Regions from separate parts of the Pseudoalteromonas sp. S327 genome, predicted to be linked through region 1. Evidence: riboswitches for the same ligand, from Rfam matches in the RefSeq annotation. Region 1 holds a riboswitch; the other holds the start of a gene.
What was found. A riboswitch is a leader RNA that binds a small molecule or an ion and turns the genes downstream of it on or off. The one in region 1 is predicted to bind lysine.
Positions count from the first base shown of each region.

Region 2: linked by a shared signal. The riboswitch ahead of dapA (4-hydroxy-tetrahydrodipicolinate synthase) and the one ahead of lysC (lysine-sensitive aspartokinase 3) in region 1 are both predicted to bind lysine.

Region 1 is NZ_PNDP01000006.1:12,802-17,188, forward strand. Features, by position in the region: gene CWB60_RS03215 (condensin complex protein MksE) at 1-181, opposite strand, end outside; gene CWB60_RS03220 (MksB family condensin complex protein) at 185-1,456, opposite strand; lysine riboswitch at 1,747-1,919, shown strand; gene lysC (lysine-sensitive aspartokinase 3) at 1,996-3,381, shown strand; gene CWB60_RS03230 (4'-phosphopantetheinyl transferase family protein) at 3,432-4,175, opposite strand; gene CWB60_RS03235 (sodium-dependent transporter) at 4,314-4,387, shown strand, end outside.
Region 2 is NZ_PNDP01000030.1:72,089-76,475, forward strand. Features, by position in the region: gene CWB60_RS09360 (protein adenylyltransferase SelO) at 1-1,285, opposite strand, end outside; gene CWB60_RS09365 (DNA-3-methyladenine glycosylase I) at 1,288-1,992, opposite strand; lysine riboswitch at 2,187-2,383, shown strand; gene dapA (4-hydroxy-tetrahydrodipicolinate synthase) at 2,512-3,396, shown strand; gene CWB60_RS09375 (2,3,4,5-tetrahydropyridine-2,6-dicarboxylate N-succinyltransferase) at 3,412-4,152, shown strand; gene CWB60_RS09380 (PLP-dependent decarboxylase) at 4,152-4,387, shown strand, end outside.

The DNA of each region.
Region 1 (4,387 bases):
AGCCGCGGCTGTCGTGTTTTAAATCGTGGCCAAGGGCGCTAAATAAGGCGCTATAAGACTCTATGTGTTGGTCAAGCTCTTGCCACATTACGTTGTCTTGTTCGCAAATATGGTAACCCGCACCTAATTTTTTATTAATGGCTTGTAGGTGCGTAAGCTCGTCTAAGTTTATATGTGTCATGTGTTACTCGTCTGCCTGTGTATCTGGCTGAGGCGCAGAATTAAATGGGTATAACGAAAAATGCTGGCCGGCAATTTTTACGCGTGTTTTTTCATCGCTTTGGCTAATGTGAATTTCACTGTCGCTGACTAGTTTTTGATATAAAAATAGCATTTCGTCGGCGTCTAATTCTGGGTAGCTTTCATCTAAAAATTGCAGTAATGGCTGGGGCTTTTTACGTTTTTTATTAAAGCGTTTTGCAAAGCTTGTTTTAACATCGTGGTAATCAGGAATGTTTGGCGTAACAAATGCCGGCACGTCTTGTTGCTCTGGGAGCTGGTATTCTTCGTGTTCAAATTCTACCAAGCTTGCCATATAGGTAACTATATGACGCTGCTGGCCAAGCGAATAACGCTGAGCATCGCTTACAAAATTTGGTTGTACCGCGCTTAGCATGTTGTCTACGCCATTTTTACGCACAAGGCCAAGCACTTTGGCTGCCTGGCGGGTAATTAGGTTATTACGGCGTAGCTCTTCGCGCAGTGGCATAAGCATATCGGCACTTTTGCGTAAGCTTTCTCTGCCAACTAAATGCATTTCGAGTATCCGAGTACGCAATTGCTCAAGCATACGTTTGTCGTTGTAGGCTTTGCCTGAGCGTTCAATGTGCTCTATTTGCTTACTTATTTGTTGCTCAATAAGTGTAAAACAGGCATGAAAGTCACCGCGAATATCGACCATTTCAAGCATCGGCTCTATGTATTCGTCAAAGGCTTCTATTACCGCTTTGTAGCGCTTTTGCAAAGATTGCACCGCGTGATCAGATTTAGCTTGCTCAACAATGTTTAAAATAGCGTTTTCGTTGTGCGCGTAAAGCTTCATTATTTTACGCACCCGATCATCCATAATGCGGCTATAGCGGCGTAAATCGTCATAGTCTTCTATTTCGCCGGCATTATCTAAACGGTTTCCTAGTCGTGCTAAATCATCAACCAAAACGCTAATTTCTTGTGCTAAACCTAGGTGTTCTTCTTGTAATAAAAAGGTCGCAAAATCGGCAATGGCGCGGTTTATTTCAAGCTGGGATGATTTAGCCAAAGGAATAAGTATGTCTTGATTGAGCAAACGGTTAGTTTCTTTGTAAATGCGCTCGTTTGTCCATGTGGGCTGTTTTTGCTTAATAGCGTTTTGCACGTCTTTGAGGCTAAAGTCGGCCATTTTAAAACGTTTAAATAATAGCTCTAAAACACCCCAGTGTTCGCTAAGGGTGTTAAGCAGCTTTTTAGCTGGGATCATAATGCGGTGATACATCCTAGTAATGAGTTAACTACGCTTAAAGCAGAGCGTAGTTTTTATATTTTTATAATAAAAAGTACTCGTTATTAACTGGCTTAATTTACACATTTTTTTAGCTGGCGTACAGGCGAGTTACATTAAGCGCTGTAAAAGTAGCCAGCAATGTAAACCCGGGCTAAATTATTCGCGTTATATTAACTAAAACACCTTGACAGCTAGACGTCTAAACGATAACTTTCAAAGCCCCGCTACACAGTGGGGTTTTGTTTTATTAGCCACAGGTTAATACAACATTCAGAAGAGGTGCGATACTTAGGTATTTAATGGTAGGTGACGAACGCCCATAACCATTAAAGAGGGAAGTACTCGCCGAGGAAAACAAGGTTACGTCAACCGTGTTTTTCGGTTTATGGGGCTGAATCCCCAAAACTGTCACCAACTTAGGTGGAGAGCTTCTGGCAGCGGACACATCTTATTTGCATTCCTTTGCCAAGTTCTTCTTGTTTTTTAGCGGTTTGGATACCGCGAAAGGAGACGAAATGACTACCCAATCAGTGCCACAAACAGTATCAGGCGCAAAATCAGATTACATCGTTGCCAAATTTGGCGGAACCAGTGTTGCAAACTTTGAAGCGATGAGTCGCTGCAGCGAAATTATTGTTGCAGATAAAAGCGTACGTATTGTAGCTGTGAGCGCCAGTGCCGGCGTAACTAACCACTTAGTTGCACTGTGCAAACCCGCTCTTAGTAAAGAGCAGCGCCAAACACACATAGATGGCGTATTGGCTATTCAACAGGCTATTTTAGATGAGCTGTCGCTTGATGCCGATTTAGCGGTGGGTTTTAACGAGACGTTAAAAGCATTTCAAACGTTAGCCCTTGAAACACTCACCACTGATCAACAACACGATGAGCTGCTTAGCTTTGGCGAGCGTTTATCGTCTTATTTATTTGCTCAAGTGCTGCGCTTAAAAGGCTTAAATGCAGATAGGTTTGATGTACGCAAAGTGCTTAAAACTGATAGCCAATTTGGTAAAGCAACGCCCGATGTTGCGGCCACTGCACAAGCTGCTAAAGACCTATTAATTCCGTTATTAGATGAGCAAGTAATAGTTACACAAGGGTTTATTGGTAGTGATGAATTTGGCCAAACCACAACGCTTGGCCGTGGTGGGTCTGACTACAGCGCGGCGTTATTAGCAGAGGCTATTAACGCCAAAAGTGTACATATTTGGACCGATGTAGTGGGTATTTTTAGCACCGACCCGCGTTTATGCGCTAAGGCAACGCCAATTGCCCGCTTAAGCTTTGATGAAGCCGCAGAGATGGCCACATTTGGCGCAAAAGTATTGCACCCTGCAACTATTTTACCAGCAAGCCGTAGCCATATTAATGTATTTGTAGGCTCTAGCCGCGAGCCAGAGCGCGGGGGGACGTGGATTGAGCGTGAAAAATCGCAGCAGCCAGGTATTCGTGCCGTTACGCAGCGTAAAAACCAAATATTGCTAACGCTTAAAAGCCCAGAAATGTTATTAGCAAGTGGCTTTTTGGCCCGTGTATTTACCATTTTAAGTGAATTTAATATATCGGTAGACTTAGTTACTACCTCAGAAATAAGTGTTGCCATTACGCTCGATAACGCGCCTAATGCCTCGCGACCTGAGCTTGAGCAAGCGTGTTTAGATAAATTGGCCGAATTTTGTCATGTATCGGTTGAAAACAACTTAACCTTAGTGGCGCTTATAGGCTCTGAAATACAGCTACGCCAGCACGAAATGAACCTAATGAACGTATTAAAAGAGTTTAATATTCGATTAATTTGTCATGGTGCAAGTAAGCACAACTTATGCTTTTTAGTAGAGCAAAGCGAGTCAGATACCGTGGTACAAGCAATACACAGCCGCTTATTAGAAAGCGCTGCTTAAGCTTTTAAAGCCAAGTTATTAAGTATCCAAGTTATTAAGTATCTAAGTTATTAAGTATCTAAGTTATTAAGTATAAAGCACCGCCAGTCGGTGCTTTTTTTATGCGCCACGCTTATATCAAACTCCTCATTGGCAACCGTTATGCTGTTACTCGATGCTGTTAGGTTTAACAAAGAAAATTCATCAAATACATTTGGGCTAAGCAATTGCGCTATTGGGCGGCTAGTTGCTTTAGCGAGTGCCTCTTTTAAGGTCCAAATTCTAAAAAAGCTCTGAGCTTGCTCTTTTATAGCCAAAGGCGCGGTAATTAAGGCAATTTCAGCCTTATGATAAAAATGCTTAGCGAGCTTTTCGAATGGGCGTTTTAAGTTAATTTTTTCAATATCAAAGCCAAACTCCGCCTTAGTAACATTAAGTGCAACGCCAACTAAGCCATGCGAGTGCGAAATACAGGTATTAATAACGGTGTGGTTTATATGGAGCTGTAGTTTTGAGCATTCTTCATTAAAGTGGGTGCTCATTTTATTAAGCGGTATGTGTGCGTATTGGGGCTGAGTATGCTTTGCAAGTTGCTTTAGTAATATACGCGATGCTACATATTCTTGCTTTGCTTGCATGCGTTTACGACGATTTATAACGCTTAGCTCAAATGGGCTTAGGTACTGGGTTAAATCAAGGTGTTCTACATTAAGTGTGTTGGCATTAAACACTAAAATAGTATTGTTGCTAGGGGGTAAATCGCTATAAAAAGAGGGAGCAATACTTAGGGTGTTTTTAAAAAAGTGGTTAGTCATACGCGCTTAAAATAAGTGAGTGCTGTAATTATGAGCGGTTAACAGCGCTTATTTATGCCAAAAGCAATTTTATTACTCAGTTGGCATTAAATATGGTTTAATTCACAATAATCAAAGAATAACAGAATTTGTAGATGTATGGCACAAGTGCGTGATGGATTTCAAAGCCGTTTTGGTTTTGTTTTAGCCGCTGCAGGCGCAGCAGTGGGTTT
Region 2 (4,387 bases), on a different contig from region 1:
TCTCGCCGTGTTGATTATATTGCGCGAGGATTTCTTCGACGATGTGATTACGCGGTATAACCCTTGGGTTAGCCGCTCTCATAAGGTTATAGCTGTTTTCATCACATCTTTTTTGCCATAACTGGGCCCATTGCGTTAATTTATCTGGCACTTTGCCACCCTTTAGTGACTCGGTTAGGGCATCAAAGGTGTTGGTGTAATCGAGCTTATGCTCTTGAAATAACAATAATAACTTACTTACAAGCTCTACATCGTCTTCGTTATAACCTGCTAAGCCTAATTTTTGTGCCCACATTTGATTATATTGCTCGTTAAATAACGTAGAAAACTGATTAATTAGCGGCGTCATTAAACTTACAGCTTGTTCGTCATCTTCATCTATTAGCGGGATTAGGCTCTCGGCTAAACGCGCGCAGTTCCAACTTACAATATTTGGCTGATTACCATAGGCATAGCGACCTTGCTTATCAATTGAGCTAAACACGGTATCAAAATCAAAGGTATTCATCATTGCACACGGGCCGTAGTCGATAGTTTCGCCGCTTATCAAGGTATTATCAGTATTCATAACGCCATGAATAAAGCCTACTCGCATCCAGCTAATAACCAGCGCTAGCTGACTATTTATAACGGCTTCTAAAAAGTCTAAATAGCGCTGAGCCCCTGTTGATTGAATACTTGGGTAATGGCGTTCAATGGCTACATCAGCTAATTTTTTTAATCCCTCTACATCACCTTGAGTTGCTAAATACTGAAACGAGCCAACGCGAATATGACTACTTGCTAAGCGGGTAACAATTGCGCCTGGTTGCGGCGGATTACGATAAACAGCTTCGCCTGTGCCGACAACAGCTAAACACCGCGTGGTTTTAATTCCTAAGCCATGCATAGCTTCGCTCATAATATACTCGCGAATAGCGGGGCCTAGTGCACATCGTCCATCGCCTCCTCTTGAAAAAGGCGTGGCGCCTGAGCCTTTTAACTGAATATCCCACAGCTGATTTTTATCATCGCTGATAGCACCCAGTAAGTGCGCTCGCCCATCCCCCAAGCGCGGCGAAAAGTGCCCAAACTGATGCCCAGAATAGCCAAGCGCTACAGCATTTACCGGTTGTGGCTCGTTACCAGCAAAAGTACTGGCCCGCAGCGCTGGCTCAACATCTATATTAAACTGCTGTGCTAACGCTTCGTTCCACAAAAGTAATTGCGGGGCTGCAACGCTTGAAGGACTGTCCTCTATTGCGAAGTTATCTGCTATGTCTGTGTATCTTGGCACTAGTTTCATGGTTAATCCTCTGTTTGTTGGCTTATGCCTACGCGATTGTCGCCCACGCTGTAAGCCACAATTAAGCTAAGTTCTTGCAGGCTCAAACCACTTTGCTTTTGCATTTCGTTAAAAAACGCCTGTGCGGCAGTGAGTGATTTTTTAGTTTGCAGGCCGCCATCGATAATTTTGTGCGCTCTTAGGTAGCTTTCCACATCTCGCGAAAGTAAAAAAGTATCTTTACCAAGCGCTCTTAAGGCATACGGGCCTGTATTGCCGCCCAAACGGGCGCCGTGTTTTTTTAAATGCGCCCATAAACCAATAATGTCATCGCCTGGCCAGTTAGCTACAAACTGGCTAAAACTGCCATGTTGCTGTGCTATTTCGTGGATCATGTAGGCATTTTCAGGAATTGTTTTTACCTTTTTATAATTACGAATAATGCGCTCATCAGTTGCTTTTTGCTCGAGCATATCGGGCGGCATCATAAGTAATTTATCAACACTAAACTGCCAAAAAACCTCTCTAAAACCTGGCCATTTACTGTTTATTACCGACCAGTAAAACCCGCTTTGAAATACTTTACGGGTAAACTCTTCAAGCCAGTCGTCGTCACTTAATGCGCTTAATGCTTTTTTAGATAAGGGTTTTGCGAGTAATAACTTAAGCATTTTTTCAGAGCCTTTTCGCTCTACTGCTCGCTTATAAATATCGCTAAATTTTTCCATACTTATTAAATACCTCATCACTGCTCATAGGGTTAGTTTACGAGAAAAGCAGCCAATACGTAACCACCCGCATTTTCGATGAACTAATCTGTATCCTGCAACTTGACACCTAGACGGCTAAAATGTTTTAATCGCCGCAATTACCCTATTTAAATTGTATTTTGTTAAACCTTTTGCGGTTAAACAAAATACAAAGGGCTAGAAGAGGTGCGTTATTCAGGTAGCGTATGTTAGGAGCGCAAACTCCAGTGAGCATATGTGAGGGGAATACCGCCGAGAGGTAAACGCTTTTGCGAAGCAATTACTTCGGGCGACTAGGTTGAATCCTAGCGACTGTCACCAATAGCTGTTTTAAAACAGCTTATTAGTTTGGTGGAGAGCTTCTGGTCTTAAATAATAAGGCCGTGCGCCCTATTATTTTAAGCCCATTCGCTCTTCGAATACTGTTCGAACGACGTTAATGCGGCTCACATCATACAGCCTCCTTAATATCTCGAACACCTTATAGGTTCGTAAGAGATGATTCACAACTTCAATTTAGACGACTACGCACTGTGGACAGCGCTTGTTACGCCGTTTGATCAACAAGGTAATGTTGACTACGACACGCTCACAACACTTGTTAGCGAACAAGAAGCGGCACACAACGGTATTTTACTGCTCGGTAGCACAGGTGAAGGCTTAGCCCTTACGCTTAAAGAGCAGCAAGGCATTGTTGAGCACGTGTGCCAATTAAAACCCAGTGTACCGCTTATGGTTGCTGTTGGTGGTAGTAATTTGGCCCAACAAAAAGAATGGGTTAGCTACTGTAACCAATTACCTATTCACAGCTACTTATTAGGCTCGCCTCTTTATGCAAAACCAGGGGCTGTAGGTCAAACACATTGGTACGAAAGCTTATTAAACGAAAGCGCGCATCCGTGTATGTTGTACAACGTACCTGGGCGCAGCGGTGTAAGCATTCCTATCGAAACCATTGAAAACTTAAAAGCGCACCCAAAACTGTGGGCTTTAAAAGAAGCCAGTGGCAACATCACCCAATTTGAAGCATACCGACAAGCCGCGCCTAATTTAGCGCTATACAGTGGCGACGATGCACTTATGCCCTACTTTGCCCAAGCAGGTGCAAAAGGCTTAGTTTCGGTTGCGGCCAATGCATGGCCTTTGCAAACACACGAATTTGTAAAGCGCAGCCTAAGCGGTCAACACCCCAATTTATTTGCTCAGTGGACTCGCGCTATCAATAGCCTATTTGCTGTAGCAAACCCTATTCCCGTTAAAGTGCTAATGCACCAGCAAGGGCGTTTAAATAGCCCACTGTTGCGTCCACCTTTAACGCATCTTGAGTTAACGCAAACCGATTGCATTACCACTGCAAACGACACCATTTTATCTTGGCATTAAACACAGGTTTTTATAATGAGCTGGTTAGAACTACTAAATAATTTAGAATCGGGCGCAGTACGCGCAGCATCACAAAACGAAAGCGGCCAATGGGAAGCTAACGTAGAAGTAAAACAAGGCATTTTAGAAGCCTTTAAAAATGGCACTAACACCGAGTTTGCAGGCGGGTTTGTTGATAAGCACAACCTTGCACCACAAGAATTTAGCACTGACGATGGCGTGCGTATGGTACCAGGTGGCACCAGTGTTCGCCGCGGTGCCTACGTAGCTAAAGGCACTATTATTATGCCACCAGCGTACGTAAATATTGGCGCATACATCGACGAAGGTACGATGGTTGATAGCCACGCATTAGTGGGTTCATGTGCACAAGTTGGTAAAAATGTACATTTAAGCGCAGCTGTTCAACTTGGTGGTGTACTTGAGCCAATTGGGGCAAGCCCAGTCGTGGTTGAAGACGATGCGTTTATTGGCGCAGGTTGTGTCATTGTTGAAGGCGTAGTGGTTAAAAAAGGCGCTGTACTTGCACCAGGTGTGCGTTTATCTGCAACTATTCCGGTTTACGACTGTGTTAACGAGCGCCAGCTAGATAAAGGCGAGCCAATTCCAGAGTACGCTATTGTAATACCAGGTTCTCGCCCTGCGTCTAACGAATGGGCTCGTGAGCAAGGCCTAAGCATGTCGTGTGCACTCATTGTTAAATACCGCGACGAGCAAAGCGATGCATCGTTATTGCTAGAAGAGGTTTTACGATAATGAGCTTTTTGAGCACGCCTATCAAGGCCGCCGTAAATACACTTACTCAGCAACTTGATACACCTTTTTTTGTTTACGACTTAGACAAACTAAACGCACACCTTACCCGTTTAGTTGCGCAAACCGATGTAAAGCTTTGGTATGCGGTAAAAGCCAATCCGCTTTCTAAGGTTATTCAATGCCTAGACAGCGCCGGATTTAACTTTGACGTAGCAAGTAAAGGTGAGCTTGAACA